DNA from 3 places in the Stanieria cyanosphaera PCC 7437 genome. Region 3 is predicted to be linked to each of the others. Evidence: riboswitches for the same ligand, from Rfam matches in the RefSeq annotation. Region 3 holds a riboswitch; each other region holds the start of a gene.
What was found. A riboswitch is a leader RNA that binds a small molecule or an ion and turns the genes downstream of it on or off. The one in region 3 is predicted to bind cobalamin.
Positions count from the first base shown of each region.

Region 1: another riboswitch for cobalamin. It lies ahead of STA7437_RS25740 (CbtB domain-containing protein); the one in region 3 lies ahead of STA7437_RS07920 (sirohydrochlorin chelatase).
Region 2: another riboswitch for cobalamin. It lies ahead of STA7437_RS05370 (HupE/UreJ family protein); the one in region 3 lies ahead of STA7437_RS07920 (sirohydrochlorin chelatase).

Region 1 is NC_019750.1:32,063-37,954, reverse strand. It holds gene rppB (two-component system sensor histidine kinase RppB) at 1-133, shown strand, start outside; gene STA7437_RS24310 (class I SAM-dependent methyltransferase) at 230-868, opposite strand; gene STA7437_RS24305 (putative iron-sulfur cluster-binding metallochaperone) at 858-1,316, opposite strand; gene merF (mercury resistance system transport protein MerF) at 1,323-1,544, opposite strand; gene STA7437_RS24295 (heavy metal-responsive transcriptional regulator) at 1,556-1,996, opposite strand; gene STA7437_RS24290 (thioredoxin family protein) at 2,003-2,272, opposite strand; gene STA7437_RS24285 (hypothetical protein) at 2,364-3,503, opposite strand; gene STA7437_RS25740 (CbtB domain-containing protein) at 3,517-3,702, opposite strand; cobalamin riboswitch at 3,725-3,875, opposite strand; gene STA7437_RS24280 (multicopper oxidase domain-containing protein) at 3,953-5,032, shown strand; gene STA7437_RS24275 (ZIP family metal transporter) at 5,029-5,892, shown strand, end outside.
Region 2 is NC_019748.1:1,213,823-1,219,714, reverse strand. It holds gene argJ (bifunctional ornithine acetyltransferase/N-acetylglutamate synthase) at 1-609, opposite strand, end outside; cobalamin riboswitch at 660-812, shown strand; gene STA7437_RS05370 (HupE/UreJ family protein) at 1,075-1,773, shown strand; gene cobW (cobalamin biosynthesis protein CobW) at 1,810-2,844, shown strand; gene STA7437_RS05360 (HetP family heterocyst commitment protein) at 3,101-3,322, opposite strand; gene STA7437_RS05355 (ABC transporter ATP-binding protein) at 3,768-4,514, shown strand; gene STA7437_RS05350 (ABC1 kinase family protein) at 4,693-5,892, shown strand, end outside.
Region 3 is NC_019748.1:1,817,824-1,823,715, reverse strand. It holds gene STA7437_RS07935 (transglutaminase domain-containing protein) at 1-1,241, shown strand, start outside; gene STA7437_RS07930 (GTPase family protein) at 1,279-3,189, opposite strand; gene STA7437_RS07925 (pseudouridine synthase) at 3,346-3,954, opposite strand; cobalamin riboswitch at 4,288-4,434, shown strand; gene STA7437_RS07920 (sirohydrochlorin chelatase) at 4,498-5,499, shown strand; gene STA7437_RS07915 (sulfate ABC transporter substrate-binding protein) at 5,854-5,892, shown strand, end outside.

The DNA.
Region 1 (5,892 bases), on a different replicon from region 3:
AAGTCAAGGTGGTTCTGGATTAGGGTTAGCTATAGCAAGGGCGATCGCTCTAGCCCACAACGGCAGTCTGGAAGTACAAAGTGAGATTGGTAAAGGAAGTAACTTTATAATTCGACTGCCTAAATACCAGTGACATTCTCTAATTGTAGTAAATCTTACTACTAGCTCGGCTTCGCTGGCACAACGAGCGAGAGGTTCGCTCTTTCTCTGCGATCGCGATTGTCAAAAATCAGCTAATTTTAGATGATAAAACCGTAACAGCCATCAGTCCCCAAATAACTCCAAAACGAACTTTAGTTGCACGGTAAATTTTAAAATCAGCAGATAGCAAGAGCTGATGTAATTGGTCTTGTGTATAGCATTGTTGATGAGCGGGATCGAAAATTTGTAAGAGCCAGTCGCAGATTCTACATACTGGATAATCTTTATTCCAGTCGAGAATAATTACCTTGCCATTGGGTTTTAGCACTCTTTTCATTTCTGCTAATGCTACTTCAGGTTCATCAAAATAATGAAAAGCATTAGCGCATACCACCACATCAAAAGATTCACTAGCAAAGGGCAATGAATGAACTGAGGCTTGATGAAATTCAATGTTAGGATAAGCCCGATATTTTTCCCTGGCTATATTCAACATCTTCTCTGATATATCAATTCCTGTAATTTTTTGTGTCGGATTTTGATTGAGCAAAAGTCGTTCAAATTCACCTGTACCACAAGCAACATCTAGAATTGTAGACTGTGGTTCAATCTCCTCCCAGTTGTGCAGGAAGGTAAGTGTGTTGACGATGTAGTTGCGCCAGCGTAAATCGTAAATATCAGCAAGGCGATCGTATTGAGTTTTGACTTTGACTTCATTAATGTTCATAGTTTTGCGCTAGTTGTCGAACATTATCCAAGCAACAGCTTCCTTGAGGATTATTTACTTCGCAACCGCAGCGTCCAGCTTGGATGTGACTGCGGATATTAGTCTCGGCACTGCTTTTACCCGTCTTGATAATTTCCTGTTGGATGCGACTGCGACTCCAGCCAAAACAGTAACATACAGGTACATTTAAACCCTTATCCTTCTGAAATACGGGAACTTTTACCTGTTCGGTGCTAAATGTCTGACCCTCTTCATTAAAATAAACTACAGGACAATCTGGTGCAGTACAGAAATAATAAGCTGTATTTGGATTGAGGTTTTCTAAAGCTGAAGGTATGAGCAAACTTTTTAAGGTAATAGTTTGAACCATTTTTCCTCTTATTCCATTTCTAGGACAAGTTTTATCCCAGGAAGTTTGCTGGGGAGGGCAACAACAAGTTTCAGTCATGATAAATTATTTATGACGCTCATAGCAACGACGATAACGACTGTAGGAAAGAACAGTTAAGGCAAGCATGATCAACAAGGCTGGCAATAAAACGTAGTCAAGATAACCTACTAGCGCACTCAAACCAATTGCTCCTAAAAGAATAACTAGAATCGGAGTAAAGCAGCAAAGAGCCACCAGAATTGTGCCACTTATACTAACGATGAGAGCGGTTTTAGGGTTCATCATTTTTAGCTGAATCACTCAATAGATTCGATTAGCCCGCAGATTTTACCCTGACAGATTTCTTCAGTCGGGAGAGTAGACGCATTGGGTAATAATTTACTAATTTCCTCGTACCGACTGGCTAATTCTTGACGTAAAGACATCATTTCCTCAATTTGGCGGTTTAAATCGTCTAAGCGTTGCTTGACCATTGTTTTGAGACTGGCACAAGGAGGTGTTCCTTGAGTTCTAATAGCAATTAGTTGTTTTATTTCATCTAGGGAAAGTCCAAATCTCTTGGCTTTTTGAATGAAGCGCAAGCGTTCTTCATTTTCTTGACCATAGATGCGATATTGTGATTCGGTGCGCCTGGGAGGTTCAAGTAATCCCAAGCGTTCGTAATAACGGATGGTATGAGCCGATACCCCCACGCGATCGCTTAACTCGCCAATCAACCAGCCTTCTTTACCTGCCATTTTGCCTTAACCTTGACCAATACCAGCAGCTACAAGCATCTCGCGAGATACAGGCTGTTGAGAGGAACAGCACTCTGCTAGTTTGCCATTTACTACTACCGCAGGAACGCGATAAATTCCATATTGTGTCCTTTTTTCTTTTTCTGCTGCACTTTCCTGATGTAGATCGTAGATTTTCACCTCGCAATTAGAACAAGCTAATTCTCGCACCAGCTTGACAGTTTCATCGCATAGAGGACAACCAGCTACAAATACTTCTACTAATCGTTTTGTCATCTCTTTTTCCTCTTGAAATTGGAGTTCTAGATTTAGCTTAAACCTTAGAGTTAACTCTAATGTCAAGAAGAAATTAGATCGCATATTCAAACTAGGAAACTGGCACTTTTTGCCGTCTCCGTCTCCATAATCCTGCGATTAATCCCACCACAAAAATAAGGGTAAAATATAACAGACTGATAAACCGACGTAATAGTGGCGGAGCAATAGCTTCTACTTCTATTTCCTGAGATATCTTTAATGGCGTAAACTGCTGAGAAGAATTTTCTAAAGGAGTAACTTCTACTGTCACGTTGTGGGGTGCGCCATCAAAAAACTGTTCTTGCCAAGTCAATTTACCCGTAGTATCGGGAATACCTTGATAGGCAAACATCAATGCGTTATTCTCTAAAGCAATTGACTGAACACCAATTTGCACATCCGTTACTGGTTTGCCTGTGGTGGAATTGGTAACTTGAACTGTTTTAGTCGCTAAATTACCGACAACCCCTTGGGTATTTCCTAATAACTCTACTTGTACTGCTTGATTCTTGTTAATAATTGCAGAAGGAGTAGAAGACGTAACCGCATCGCCTGCACTATGATGTGCTGCTGTTTCTGCACTCCAGTTAACCAAAAATAAAACTGCGATCGCCACTACTGTCATGCTACTTAACAACATTCTTACTGGTTGAGGCGCAATTTCCCCATCACGTACATTTTGCTCGCCACCTAAGAGCCAACCGCCACCAAAGCCAGTGCTTAACAAAATAGCAGCTAAAATTGCCAGATTGCGATATTTCACAGCATTTTCGGGGATACTTAAGGTTAAGGATTGTTCAAAAGCCTCGAATGTCCCTTTAACTTGAGGAGTTACTCCTATTTTCATACTGTAGTTACCGCGAATCGGTAATACTTGCTCGAACTCTAGATTGCCTTGAGGAGCGATCGCTTCTAAATTGAGTAATTCTGTTTCCTCGACTATGGGAAAATCTGAAGTAAACCAGGGGGTTTTGTTTGGGGTTAAGATGCGAACCCGAACCTTAGCATTGGGTAAAGGCTGTTTGTTAGTATCGACTGCCTGAAGTTGCAGTTTAACTACCGTATCATCTGGAATCACCTGTTCTAGTGGTGGCTCGGTTTTAAGCTGTACTGTTGGTTGAGAGACAACCGAAGTTGAGTTGGATAAGCAAATTAGTCCCCAAAACGCGATCGCTACTAGGGTTAACAAAGCATATTTAATTGATTTCATGTCTTCCCCCTAATTAATGACAAGGGACTGTCAGAGTGTGGTGACGAGTTTCGTGTAGTGCGTCGTGAACAGGAGGATATGTAGAGAAATAAAGCGTCCAGAGAATTATCATGCACAGACTAACCAACAAGACAACCTGCATCGGCAATGATAAAACAAAACGCTGGGTGTGTTGCCAAAAATTACTTGTACTAATCACGATCTGTACCTCGCAGATATCAATTTAATTTAACCGAGTGGCGGGCATCCTGACTTAGAAACGTAAGTATTCAGTCTCTTTACAGTTGCGGGACAGCGTCGGATTTACACCGAACTTTCCCCATTACTTCTAATGGCTGTTCCTCATTAGAACCTACTCTTCTCTTGAGACTACCATAGTTATCACGAACAAAATTTATCAATCTCTAACTTCTGCTAAGATTATGAGAAGAATATGAAAAGTCTTAAAAATGATATTTAATGTTTCCAGGCGATCGCTGTTGGAACTGGGTTTGCTCGGAGGGGGAAGTATCTTAGGAAAGTTTTTACCCAATAAAGCATTAGCTCAAAATTCCCAACAGCATAATTCTCAAGTTACTAATAGTGCAGTTCACGGTGGCAGCACTACGGTAGGTGATGTGGATAACGATCGCAATGGTTTTAGTCCCCGCGATATTCTAAACGATTGGGACGGGGGAAAAGTCTCTCAACTACCTAACGGTCAGACTTGGCGAGAATATGATATTGCTGTTGAAGAACGGGAAATTGAAATTGCACCTGGGGTATTTTACCCCGCCTGGACTTATAACGGTCGAGTTCCTGGTTCTACCATTAGAGTAACCGAAGGAGATCGCGTTAAGATTAATTTCCGCAATAAAAGCCGACATCCCCACACCATTCACTTTCACGGTATTCATTCTGCCAGACAAGATGGCGTTCCTGGGACGCTAGAAGCCATGCCAGGAGGAGAAGTAGTGTACGAATTTGATGCTAAACCTTTTGGCTGTCATCTCTATCACTGTCATTCTGCCCCTTTTAAGCGACACCTACACAAAGGACTTTACGGCGCATTTATTATCGATCCTGACCCCAAAAGCCATCCCGAAGCCGAACAAGAGGCGAGATCGCGTTTATTAGGAACTCCCGAAAATCAACAGTGGCAGGAATTTTTAATGGTGATGAATGCGTTTGACACCAACTTTGATGAGGAAAACGAATTTTATGCCGTTAATACAATTCCCCACGAATTTATGAAGCGACCTCTCCGCATCGAACGAGATCGCCCCGTGCGAGTTTATTTAATTAACGTGACGGAGTTTGACCCAGTTAACTCTTTTCATCTTCACGGTAATTTCTTTGACTATTACGATAGTGGAACGACCCTAACGCCTACTCTTCGCACCATCGATACCGTGATGCAGTGCCAGGGACAGCGAGGTATTTTAGAATTTTCCTTCAAAGAACACGCCCCAGGACAGTATATGTTCCACGCCCATCAGTCAGAATTCCTCGAACTCGGCTGGATGAGTGCCTTTGAGGTGGTGGCATGAAAAAAACTTGGTTGTGGGCTGTTTTGCCATTGGTAGCACTAGTTACTTCGATTGGTATTTTCCTTTCTACCAATCCCCTCAGTCCATTAGGTATTTCTGCACCTCCTCTAGAAAATCTGACCGTAGAACGAACTGTCTTAGCAGATCGCGGTATTTCCTTGTTAGTGAGGGCAGAAGGTTCAGAACCAATGCAAATTGCCCAAGTGCAGGTAGATGGTTCTTACTGGACGTTCACCCAAAAGCCTTCAGGTGCTTTACCTAGACTCTCAACTGCTTGGATCGATCTGCCCTATCCTTGGGTAGAAAACGAAACCCATCATCTTAACTTGATTACCAATACGGGAATTAGTTTTGAACATACTATCGATGTAGCTGTAGCTACGCCTCAATTTTCCTTGAGCCGTCTTTGGGGCTTTACTTTACTGGGGTTATATGTTGGTGTTGTCCCCGTAGGATTGGGAATGCTGTTTTATCCGTCTCTCAAGTCTTTAGGTGGAGAAGGAATGAAGTTTATTCTCGCTTTAACCTTGGGAATGCTGGCTTTTCTGTTGGTAGATACTATTGAAGAAGGGCTAGAACTTGCTAGAGGTGCAGCCAACGCATTTTCAGGCAGTATTTTAGTTTGGGCGATCGCAGCTATCTCTTTTCTAACGATTCTAACTATCGGTCGCAGTCGAGGTAAAGCTCCTGAAGGACAAAGCCTATCTACTTACCTATCTTTCAGTATTGGCATTCATAATTTAGGAGAAGGACTAGCAATTGGTACGGCTTTTGCTGTCGGAGAAGCTGCCCTCGGTTCGCTTTTGGTAGTTGGTTTTACTCTGCACAACTTAACAGAAGGGATTGGTATTGCTGCACCT
Region 2 (5,892 bases), 600 kb from region 3:
AGCTACGGCAGCATCACAGGTGATAAAAGAAAGCATTGTCGCCATATTGGGGTGAATCATTCCCGAACCTTTAGCAATTCCACCAATTCGGACAGGACGATCTTCAATGGTAGTTTCTAAAGCGATTTCTTTGGGAACTAAATCCGTAGTCATAATTGATTTAGCTGCATCTTTGCCCCCCTCAACGGAAGCAGAAGCAACTAACTGAGGAATTGCTGCTTGCAAAGCATCCATTTTAATTCTTTGCCCAATCACTCCTGTTGAAGCAAGTAGAATCGCATTGGGAGAAATATTTAACTCTTGTGCTAATAATTCTGCGCTCAAAATAGCATCTTGCCAGCCCTGTTCTCCAGTTGCTGCGTTGGCTTGACCAGCATTACACATAATTGCCTTGGCACTGGCTTTCTCTTGAAGACGTTGACGACAATAATCAACACAGGCAGCCCTAACTTGAGAGGTGGTAAAAACTCCAGCAGCGATCGCTTCTGTTTCTGAAATAATTAAGGTTAAATCTTTTACTCCAGAGGGTTTTAATCCTGCTGCAATTCCTGCTGCTTTAAATCCTTTCGGTGCAGTTATTCCGCCTGTTACCACCTGCCAGTCTGCCATTATTTCTTTGTCCCGATTAAATTTAAAGCTGATTATATCAATTTTGTGATATTTTATAATGATCGATCGGTTTTGATGAGGAACAGTCATCAAACGCAAGGGGGAAAGTTCAGTGTAAATCTGACGCTGTCCCGCAACTGTGATGAGGTTTGCTTTATTGATAATCTCTTAGTCAGGATGCCCGCCGATTTATAGTTATCAGAGACGTAGCATGCTACGTCTGTACAATTCTAAAAAAATATATCTGCGAGGTACAGAGGTTGTTATTTTTTAAGATTTTCTACGCTACAAATTTATTTACACAATCCCAAACAATTATTTATCTATAAGAGTTTACTTCAAGATTGCTTAGATAATTGGCCTTTTTGTTTTTTGAATTTTGATTTGAATAGCAAAATTAATTAGAAAAAAAAGCTGAGTTAGAAACATTAGCTTATTGTATTTTTTGCATGGAGTTAAATAGTAATGAATAAATTTTTCTTGAATAAATTAAATAATTTCTCAGGAGATAATCACCCAAATAAAGTTAAATTATTAGCACCAGGATTTATCTTTTTGATGATGTTAATCATCTACTTGATTATCACTATGCAACCTGCTTTAGCACATCATGCTATTGGAGGAACAACTCCAGATAATTTTTTTGAAGGATTTATTTCTGGTTTAGCCCATCCCGTGATTGGTTTAGATCATTTTGCTTTTGTAGTAGCAATTAGTTTAGTAGCTGTTTTAAAAGAAAAATTTGGATTCTTTATTCCTGTTGTTTTTGTATTAGCTACAATTGCTGGAACAGTCATTCATTTATTAAGTATTAATTTACCAATTCCAGAAATAATTGTTGCTGGTTCAGTTTTAACAGTAGGTTTACTCTTAATTAAAGAAAATAAGCCTAATACAGGAATATTATTGGTTTTATCGACAATCGCAGGAATTTTTCATGGTTATGCCTACGGAGAATCAATTATTGGTGCAGAAATGACTCCTTTAGGTGCTTATTTATTTGGTTTTAGTTTAATTCAGTTAATTGTTGCTGCGATCGCATTTTATTTGGGCAGATTAACTTTAAATAAAATGACTAATCAACCTAATCTTTATTTACAGTTTGCTGGCTATCTTGTTTGTGGAATTGGTTTAAGTTTTCTTTCTACTACAGTTTTTAGTTAAACAAAATTCAAGTAAATCTCAATAATTAATCAAACAATGCATAAAATTCCCGTTACTGTTATTACTGGTTTTTTGGGCGCAGGGAAAACTACTTTGGTGCGTCATCTTTTACAAAACAATCAAGGAAAACGTATCGCTGTCTTGGTAAATGAATTTGGTGAAGTTGGCATTGATGGGGAGCTACTCCGTTCCTGTCAAGTTTGTGATGAGGAAGACAACCTTAATAGTAATATAGTCGAATTAACTAACGGTTGTCTTTGTTGTACAGTTCAAGAAGAATTTTATCCCGTCATGCAAGAACTATTAAAAAGAAGGGATAAACTAGACTGTATTCTAATCGAAACTTCTGGACTAGCGTTACCCAAACCTTTAGTACAAGCTTTTCGTTGGCACGAAATTCGTAATGCTGCGACAGTAGATGGAGTTTTGACTGTGGTAGATTGTCAAGCTTTAGCTGAAGGAACTTTAGTAGGAGATTTAATTGCTTTAGAAGCACAACGACAAGCCGATCCTAATTTAGAACATGAAACTCCGATAGAAGAGTTGTTTGAAGATCAATTAGCTTGTGCCGATTTAGTTTTGTTAACCAAAACCGATCTAGTCGATGCTGCTACTTTAACTAAAATTAAAAGCTGGTTACAACAAGAACTTCCAGTTGGGGTAAAAGTTGTTACTTGTCCTCAAGGAGAAATTAATCCTGATATTTTACTAGGTTTTAATGCAGCAGTAGAAGATAATTTAGATAGTCGTCATTCTCATCACGACCATGAAGAAGAACATGACCATGATGATGAAATTAATTCAATTCAATTAGTATGCGATCGCGCTTTTGAACCAAAGAGTCTAACTACTAAATTACAACAATTAGTTCAACAACAAGAAATCTATCGCATCAAAGGTTTTGTTAATGTTCCAGAAAAACCAATGCGATTAGTTTTACAAGGTGTAGGTAATCGTTTTGATACTTTTTATGATCGTTTTTGGTCAGAAGATGAACCTCGTCAAACTCGCCTAGTTCTAATTGGGAGAAAACTAGATCAGGATTTAGTTCAAAAAGCAATTTTTAATTAAGATTGGAAATTTTATAGATTACAGCAAATTAAGTCAAGTAATTAATTGTACGCTTGGCTTTTATTTAATAAAACAAATAAATTATTTAAACTGAATCAGAGAAAAAGTAATTTTTAATAATAACTATACCTAAGTCACTTTAAAATTATTACCGATAGTTATTTTAAATTCAAAAGAACAAAGCCAATTATGTTTTTTCTAAATTGTAGCCTTAGATTAAGGTAGTCTAATCAATAAAAAACTGCTGCAAAACTTGCTAACTATTTTTTTCTGAAGCTAACAAAGTATAAGCAAAATTATTATTTTTAATTAAACGGTAATAAGTACGATAAGGAATATAATCTAAAGGATTACGTCCATAAAAACGTAACATTAAAACACAAGCCCAGGAATATTTACCAGCTACAATGGCACTAATAAGTTGTTCCAATTGCTCTTGATTCATTATCTCCTCACCTTTAAGATCTGTAATTAACATCTAACTAATGTCAACATAAAAAGCAATCGGGAAGAACTAGAGAAGATTAAAATTATTTATAATAATTCTTTTAAGGCAAATTTTTATAACAAAAAAAATTACTATTTCAATTTTTAGAAAAATAGTTAAACAAGTTGATTATGGATAATAATAAATAGTTAATTATGTTATTGATAACTTTTTTTATCTTATTCACACTTCACTAATTTAAAAAATTTTTATCTATTATTTATCTCTACAAATACTTTAAAATATCTTTTTTGCAAAAATTTATTAAAACAATTGTCACAATAAAAAAGACCAAGAAATATTAAATTTTTATCGGATTTGCTTTAATTGGTAATGCTTCCTGGGTAAATCCCATTAGAAAACTAGTAGCTAGTTTTGTTAGGCTAATTTTTGTATTTACACTAAAAATTTAACTAAGTTAGACCTAATATAACTTATGAATCAAATCAAGCCTTTATCAGAATATCAACCAGTAATTATTCGTTTAGAAGATGTCGAAAAAATTTACGGCAGTGGCAATACCACAGTTCATGCTTTAGATAAAGTTAATTTAGTGATTCATCAAGGCGAATACTGTTCCATTATGGGTGCATCTGGTTCGGGAAAATCTACCGTCATGAATATTATCGGTTGCTTAGATCGTCCCACTGCTGGCAGATATTATCTTGATAAAGTTGATGTTTCTGGATTGTCAGATGAAGAATTAGCTTCAATTCGCAATCGTAAGATTGGTTTTGTGTTTCAACAATTTCATCTTCTTCCTCAGATGAGTGCTTTAGAAAATGTGATGCTGCCGATGGTTTATGCGGGGATTGAATTGTCAGAAAGACGCGATCGCGCCAGAGAAGCTTTAATTAAAGTAGGTTTAGAAAATCGTTTAAATAACAAACCTAATCAACTTTCTGGTGGACAACAACAACGGGTTGCGATCGCTCGTGCAATTGTCAATCGACCTTTGTTACTTCTAGCAGATGAACCAACAGGTGCGTTAGACTCCAAGACTACTGGAGAAGTATTAAATATTTTTGGAGAACTTCATAATAGCGGTATCACCGTAATTATGGTTACCCACGAACCAGAAGTAGCTCGTCAAACAGAACGGATTATTTGGTTTCGTGATGGTCAAGTGATTTATCCTCACCTTACTCCTCAAGAAATGCTAGAAGTGGCAGTTATTTCTTAATTAAGTTAAATTTTGAAGAAAAATTAAGTAAAACTTAACAGAACAATTTCAACAATCTTTGCAAATTAAAGGTAAATTAGGAGAAAATACTAGATTAAGTAATTTGTATTTTTGTATACTAAAATTACTAATAAGTAAACAAACTACAGTCGAGCAGCGAGGGATAAGAAATAAACTCGTGAATCCTCATCAAACTGATTTTTATATCGAAGGACAAGAAAAAAACATTTTAATAAAATACGATCCTCAAGCGATCGCAGAATACTATCGTTATCGACCTTGGTTAGTCTTCTGGCGTGGCATTAAGATTATCTGGTTTTTTGGAATTTTTTTCTTTCATTTGCAGTGGGATAAGTGGACTAAACAGGTAGAGAAAAATAAGCTTCGACGCGCTACAGAATTACGTCAGTTGCTCACAAAATTAGGGCCTACTTTTATTAAAGTTGGACAAGCCTTATCTACTAGACCAGATTTAATCCGTAAAGATTTTCTCAATGAATTAATTAAACTACAAGACCAACTCCCGCCTTTTGACAATCGAACTGCTTTTACCATTATTGAATCGGAATTAGGCTATGGTGTTAGGGAAGCCTACCGAGAAATCTCTGATAATCCCATCGCAGCAGCTAGTTTAGGTCAAGTTTATCGCGCTGTTTTACATAGTGGAGAAGAAGTAGCTGTCAAAGTACAACGTCCCAATTTACGACCAATTTTAGCTTTAGACCTTTATCTAATGCGTTGTATGGCTGCTTGGTTAGCACCTTGGTTACCACTCAATTTAGGTCACGATCTTACTTTGATTGTTGATGAATTTGGAATTAAACTTTTTGAAGAAATTGATTATCTCAATGAAGCCAGAAACGCTGAAAAATTTGCGACTAATTTTCAAGGAGATTTAGACGTTAAAGTTCCTTTGATTTACTGGCGATATACTAGTCAGCGTGTTTTAACTTTAGAGTGGATCGACGGAATTAAATTAACTGATCTTGCCACCATTGAAGCAGCAGGTTTAGATGCCGATCAATTAATTAAAATTGGTGTGACTTCAGGGTTACGTCAGCTATTAGAATTTGGCTTTTTTCATGCCGATCCTCATCCTGGTAATCTGTTTGCTACTCCCGATGGGAAAATGGCATTCATTGATTTTGGCATGATGGATCAGTTGGAAGAAGAAACCAAAGAAACGTTGGCTAGTGCAGTAGTTCAACTGATTAATCGGGATTATCAAGCTTTAGCACGAGATTTCGTTCAATTAGGCTTTCTCACTCCTAATACAGATATTAATCCTATCATTCCTGCTTTAGAACAAGTTTTAGGCAATGCGATGGGAGAAAGCGTAGTCAACTTCAACTTCAAAACGATTACAGATGAATTTTCG
Region 3 (5,892 bases):
TTAATAGTCATCAAAATTCTATTACCCAAATAAATCCTAAGCCGACAGAAATTGGTTCTCAATTTATTGCTAAAAATTATAATTACACAAATTTAGATCGTCAGGCAGCTAATCTTAACTATCAGGGAAAATCTATTTCAGAATTAGCTTCTTTGCTATCACAATATGTAACCACCGATTTAGAAAAGGCTAGAATTATTTATGCTTGGGTCGGCTATCATATTGCTTATGATGCTAAAGGTTTTTTAAGTGGACAATATCCTAGTGGCAATCCAGAAGTAGTATTAATAAATCGCCAAGCAGTTTGTTCTGGATATGCGAATCTTTATCATGCTTTGGCAATTGAAATGGGATTAGAAGTTGCTATTATTGAAGGCTATGCTAAAGGCTATGGTTATGCTGTTGGTAATGGTGATCAACCCAATCATGCTTGGAATGCAGTAAAAATAGATGGAGGTTGGTATTTATTAGATGCTACTTGGGGTGCAGGTACACTAACCAATGAGCAGTTTCAACCTAATTTTAACTCCTATTATTTTGCTACTGCACCTAAACAGTTTATTTACGATCATTTTCCGAGTAATTCGGCATGGCAATTATTATCTAAACCTTATAATAAACAAGAATTTGAGCAACTACCAAAAATTTCATCGCAATTTTTTAAATATGGATTAGAAATAATAAGTCATAAAACCAAAATTATTGAAACTAATCGACGTGTGGAAATAGTTTTGAAAGCACCAGAAGATGTGATTCTTTCAGCAACAGTTCAGCAAAACTCAGAAGTTTTACCAGATAATTATCATTTTATTCAAAGAAAAAATGGTTATTTTATAATCAATGTTGCTTTCCCTTCATCAGGCAATTATGAATTGACAGTTTTTGCTAAAAAACAAACTGATCCAGGAATGTATATTAATGCTATTAGTTATCAAATTATTGCTAATAATAATGTAGCTTCATTTCCTTTAAATAATTTTGAGACTTTTCATAAAAACAAGGCTTATCTTTATGAACCGTTGGTTCAAAATTTACCAGTTAATCAGTCAGTATATTTCAAGCTCGATCTACCACAAGCTTTAGATGTCCAAGTAATAGATTTTAATTCCCAAATTTGGACGCCTTTGGAACGTTCTGGTAATTCATTTCAAGGCTTTGCACCAGTTAGTAATGGTAAAGTAAATATTGTGGCTAAATTTTCTAATAATGCACAATATTGGACGGTTTTAGAATATAACTAAATTAAAAACAAATTAATAAAATTTAGCATTATTAACTTTATCTCTTATTAAAGTAATATTCAAATCTTTCGCTTAATTGTTCTAAGCTTAAATCTTGAGTCCAATATTCAACTAAAGCATGACCAAATGCCCAAGCATTACGTTCTGGTGGGTTAGGATTTTCTAATAAGATTGGCCACAGAGAAAGCAGATCGAAATCAAGGGGATTATTACTAGTATTTAATAAATTAAATAAATCGTAAGCCATTTGTAATTTTCCAATTACAACAGGTAATTGTTCGACAGGAATTTGTTCGGCGAGGATATAGGCTAAGGTAGGTGAACCTGTGGATAAAGTAGATATAAATTGTAAGACTGGGGTTTTTAATAGAGTAGTTAATCCTTGAGTAGTTGCCATTTGAAAAGTATAGTGGTCAATAATTTTTGCAGCAGCAACACTACGGGTTTCTAAATCTCTTAAAAAACGGGCAAGACGAAGTTGTTTGGCAGGAGAAAGTACGTCAAGTAAATTGAAGGATAAGGCATCTATTCCCCAAGCTTTGCGATTAGTTTGCGGATCGCTAGTTACTACTGGTAAAACTAAATCACAAAATTCGCCTAAAAGTTCATTGCGATAGATAACTGCTTCGCGGATGTTTTTTTCTTTGGGTAATTCTCCTTCTTGCCAATTATAGGGAGGATTCCATTCACGAATTGGACGCAGGCGATCAACTTGAGTGACAATGGTAAATGTGGGTAAGTTTTCGACTTCTGCTTTGATGTCTTTGAGGAAATCTAAATCCATTTGCAAGGCAGGATCGAGGGCAGGAGTAACTAATAATAACAAATCGGCATTTACGGCATAATCTAAGACTTGTTCGCGAAAATCACTTCGATTAATTTGTTCATAACCTGGGGTATCCCAAAGGGTTAAACTTTCCCCAGTGCTTGCTTGCCAATGGTAATTTTTGATTTGATCGGTACTAGGTAAGACATCAACTTCTGCTAATTCTGATTGAAACAGAGTATTGATTAAGCTACTTTTTCCTGCACCAGTTCTACCCACTAAAAGTATATTAACTGGTTTTTGTGCGACTATTTCTGTTGGTTCAGCCTGTTGTAAGATATTTTGTAGAGTTTGAGTTTTGGCTTTGGGTAAAGAAGGGATACTAGGCGCAAAACTTTCAGGTAAATTTGTACCACTATAAAGTGTAACTGTCTGTCTGCATAGGTTTCTTAAGGCGACTTCACGAAGAGATTGACCTAAATTGATCAGTAATTGTTGAGTAGCGCGATCGCTTGAACGTTGACTTGCTTGTCTAGCTAAAGCTACAGCAGGATTAATCAACCACTGCATCCAATTCCAAGCTTGCCATAATTTACGAGCAGATGGCTCTAATTTTTGATAAACTTCATAAGCTTGATAAGCTTGTCCGACGGTAACTTGATTCAAGACAGGAGATAATTTTTGCATCCACAGATCGAGATCGTCTACTGTCCCTCGAATTAAACCATAAGCTTGGGGAATATAGATATTGAGTAAGGGATACTTAACTTCAGGATGATAAATATGAGCGATATTGATGACTAGATTTTGACATCTTTGCCAAAAAGTATTCCAATCTTCCCAGATGGGTGCATCATTGCTAGCTGTTTGTAAAATATTTTGTAAGACAGTTTCTACTTGTTGACTGGTTTCTTCGCCTGTAGACAAAGTAACGGGAGTTGCTACAGTTGATTCTAACTCCTGATTTACTTCCGTCATGACTGCTTCAATTTGTGCGATCGCAGGATTAGTCCATTTCACTAATAACCAACGCCAAGCAACCAAAATTAAGGTAAAAATTGCCCAAATCCAGTTAATTCCCCAATGATTAATTTGCCATCCTGCTGCGATTAAAAAGAAAATAACAATAGATGCGATCGGAGTTGCTAAAACTACCCACTGCCAAGGTTTTAAGCGTATCATGCCTTGTTTATCCTAGGGTTAGATAAGAATCTGTGTAAGTTCAGTCTATCGTCTCCAACATCGAATATACCTCTGGCATAAGTCTGATTGATCTTGATTGTGTTGAAGGGAAAGGGAGAAGGGGAGATAGGGAAATAGAAAACATTAAACTATTAACTAATTTGATCGCATTAAATTTTTTAAAGAGCTAATTTCTGAGGTAGTTAAATCTCGCCAATCTCCTAGTTTTAAACCTTCGAGGGATAGTTGTTTATCTTTGGTAATAGCGATCGCAACTCTGACTAATCTCAAAGTCGGAAAACCGATTGCTGCTGTCATTTTTCTCACTTGTCTGTTTCTTCCTTCGGTAAGAGTGATTGATAACCAGCAAGTAGGAACTGTTTTACGATAGCGAATGGGTGGATTTCTGGGTGGTAAATTAGGTTCTGCTGTTAGCTTTTGAACTTGGGCCTGACGAGTATAATAATCTTCGATCTTAATACCTTTTCTCAGGCGATCAAGTGCAGATTGATCAGGAATTTTTTCAACTTGAACTAAATAAGTACGGGGATGGGCGAATTGACGATGAGCAAGACGATGTTGTAATTTTCCGTTATTAGTTAGTAATAGTAATCCTTCGCTATCTAAATCCAATCTGCCTACAGGATAAACGGAAGGAACAGCAATAAAATCTTTAAGAGTACTACGCTTATTTGTATCGTTACTATTGTCAGTAAATTGACATAGTACTCCATAGGGTTTGTAAAACAAAATATAGCGATCCATCGAAGAGTTGAGTTATCTATGCAACACTTGTTTTTATTATCATTGATTCTGACAAGTAAAAAAAATAAAAGTATTGAGAGATTGATTGTTTATTCTCAACCGCGATCTCCAAGTCCAATAAGCAAATGGCAGGATACAAACCAGATTAAGTTGAGAAAACGCGACCGCCCTAGAGCTTTAATATTAACTTCGGATTCGAGATGTGAGAAAGGATAATTTTCTATAGTTCTTTCAGCAGCCAAAATTATTGCTAATCAAGCAGAAAAGATCAATCCAATCGAAAACGACTGTAAATTTAAACCTTATTCCTGATTTCTAGCGTTCGGATTTAGGTTATGATTACAAATCATCGGTTCTAATGGGAACAGTCATTAGAAGTAATGGGGAAAGTTTGGTGTAAGTCCAACGCTGTCCCGCAACTGTGATGAGATTATCAACAGATCTCTTAGTCAGAATGCCCGCCGAGCAACAGTTATCAGTTTTTTCGTGTCACGTGATAACTAGCAACTAACTTCATTGCAACAACAGATCTGCGAGGTACAGATGGTTATTTCTAATTCATTGCCCAAATCACTTTTTAACTCACTTCAATTAGCGCCTCTACCACAGGCAAAACCTTTACTGGCAATTGGTCATGGTACTAGAAACGAACAAGGAAGACAAACCTTCCTCGACTTTGTTGAAACTTATCAAAAATTAGACCTTTCCCGTCCAGTTATTCCCTGTTTTTTAGAACTAACCGAACCAACTATTCAACAGGGAGTAGAAACTTGTCTGGAACGAGGTTATAACGAAATTACTGCTTTGCCAATTTTATTATTTGCTGCTAGACATAACAAATTTGATGTCACTAACGAATTGGATCGCGCGCGATCGCTTTATCCTCAGTTAAGCTTTAATTATGGTCGTCACTTTGGCATTACTCCAAAAATTATAGAACTATGGCGCGATCGTTTAGCAGCATTAGATGAACCAAAACACAACCCCCGAAATATATCCCGTGCTGATACAGTACTTTTATTTGTTGGTCGAGGTTCAAGTGATCCTGATGCTAACGGAGATGTTTGCAAAATAGCTCGAATTATCTGGGAAGGTAGTGGTTACAAAACAGTAGAAACTTGTTTTATTGGTATTACTCATCCTCGTTTAGAAGAAGGTTTCCGTCGGGCTTATTTGTATCAACCAAAACGAGTGATAGTCTTGCCCTATTTCTTATTTACAGGTACTTTAGTCGAAAAAATCTTTAATTTTACCGCTCAACAGCAAGAACAATATCCCGATCTAGATTTTACTTGTTTACCAGAAATGGGTATTGCTTCCCAATTGCTACAAATAGTTAGAGAGCGAGAAATTGAAGCGCAGTTAGGTCAAGTTGCCATGAATTGTGAAATGTGCAAATTTCGCCTCGCTGTTACAGACAAAGATCATGGACATGGGCATGAACACCATCATCACCATGATTATGGACACCATCACCATCATGGGAACAACGATCCCTACGCCAAGTTAGAAGATTATCACCAGCGCATTTGGAACACACCTTAAATTCAGTTACCGGTGACCACTTACCAGTAGAGATGTGTCGGCGACACGTCAGTAGGACGATTTTTCAGTAATATTTTAATTGCTGTGGGAGTAACTGGTAGTATTTGGGGACTCTTTTTTACTAGTACGTTCTAAGCTTTAAGCAAATCTTAAAGAATGAAAAATTTGAAACTTAAAACCCTGACTAATTTAGTTAGGGTTAATTTTTTTTTGAGGAGGAGAACATAACTTTGCTGAAAATGTGAATCCTGTCATGATAATTTTACTTTCTATTTGAACTAAAAAAAAATTGAATTTGTATTGAAAATAATTTATAATTCGATCCTGATTAGACATTTAGCAAATAATAAAGTAATGCAAAAACTGCCTAAGCTCCAAAAATTCTTTTTGATT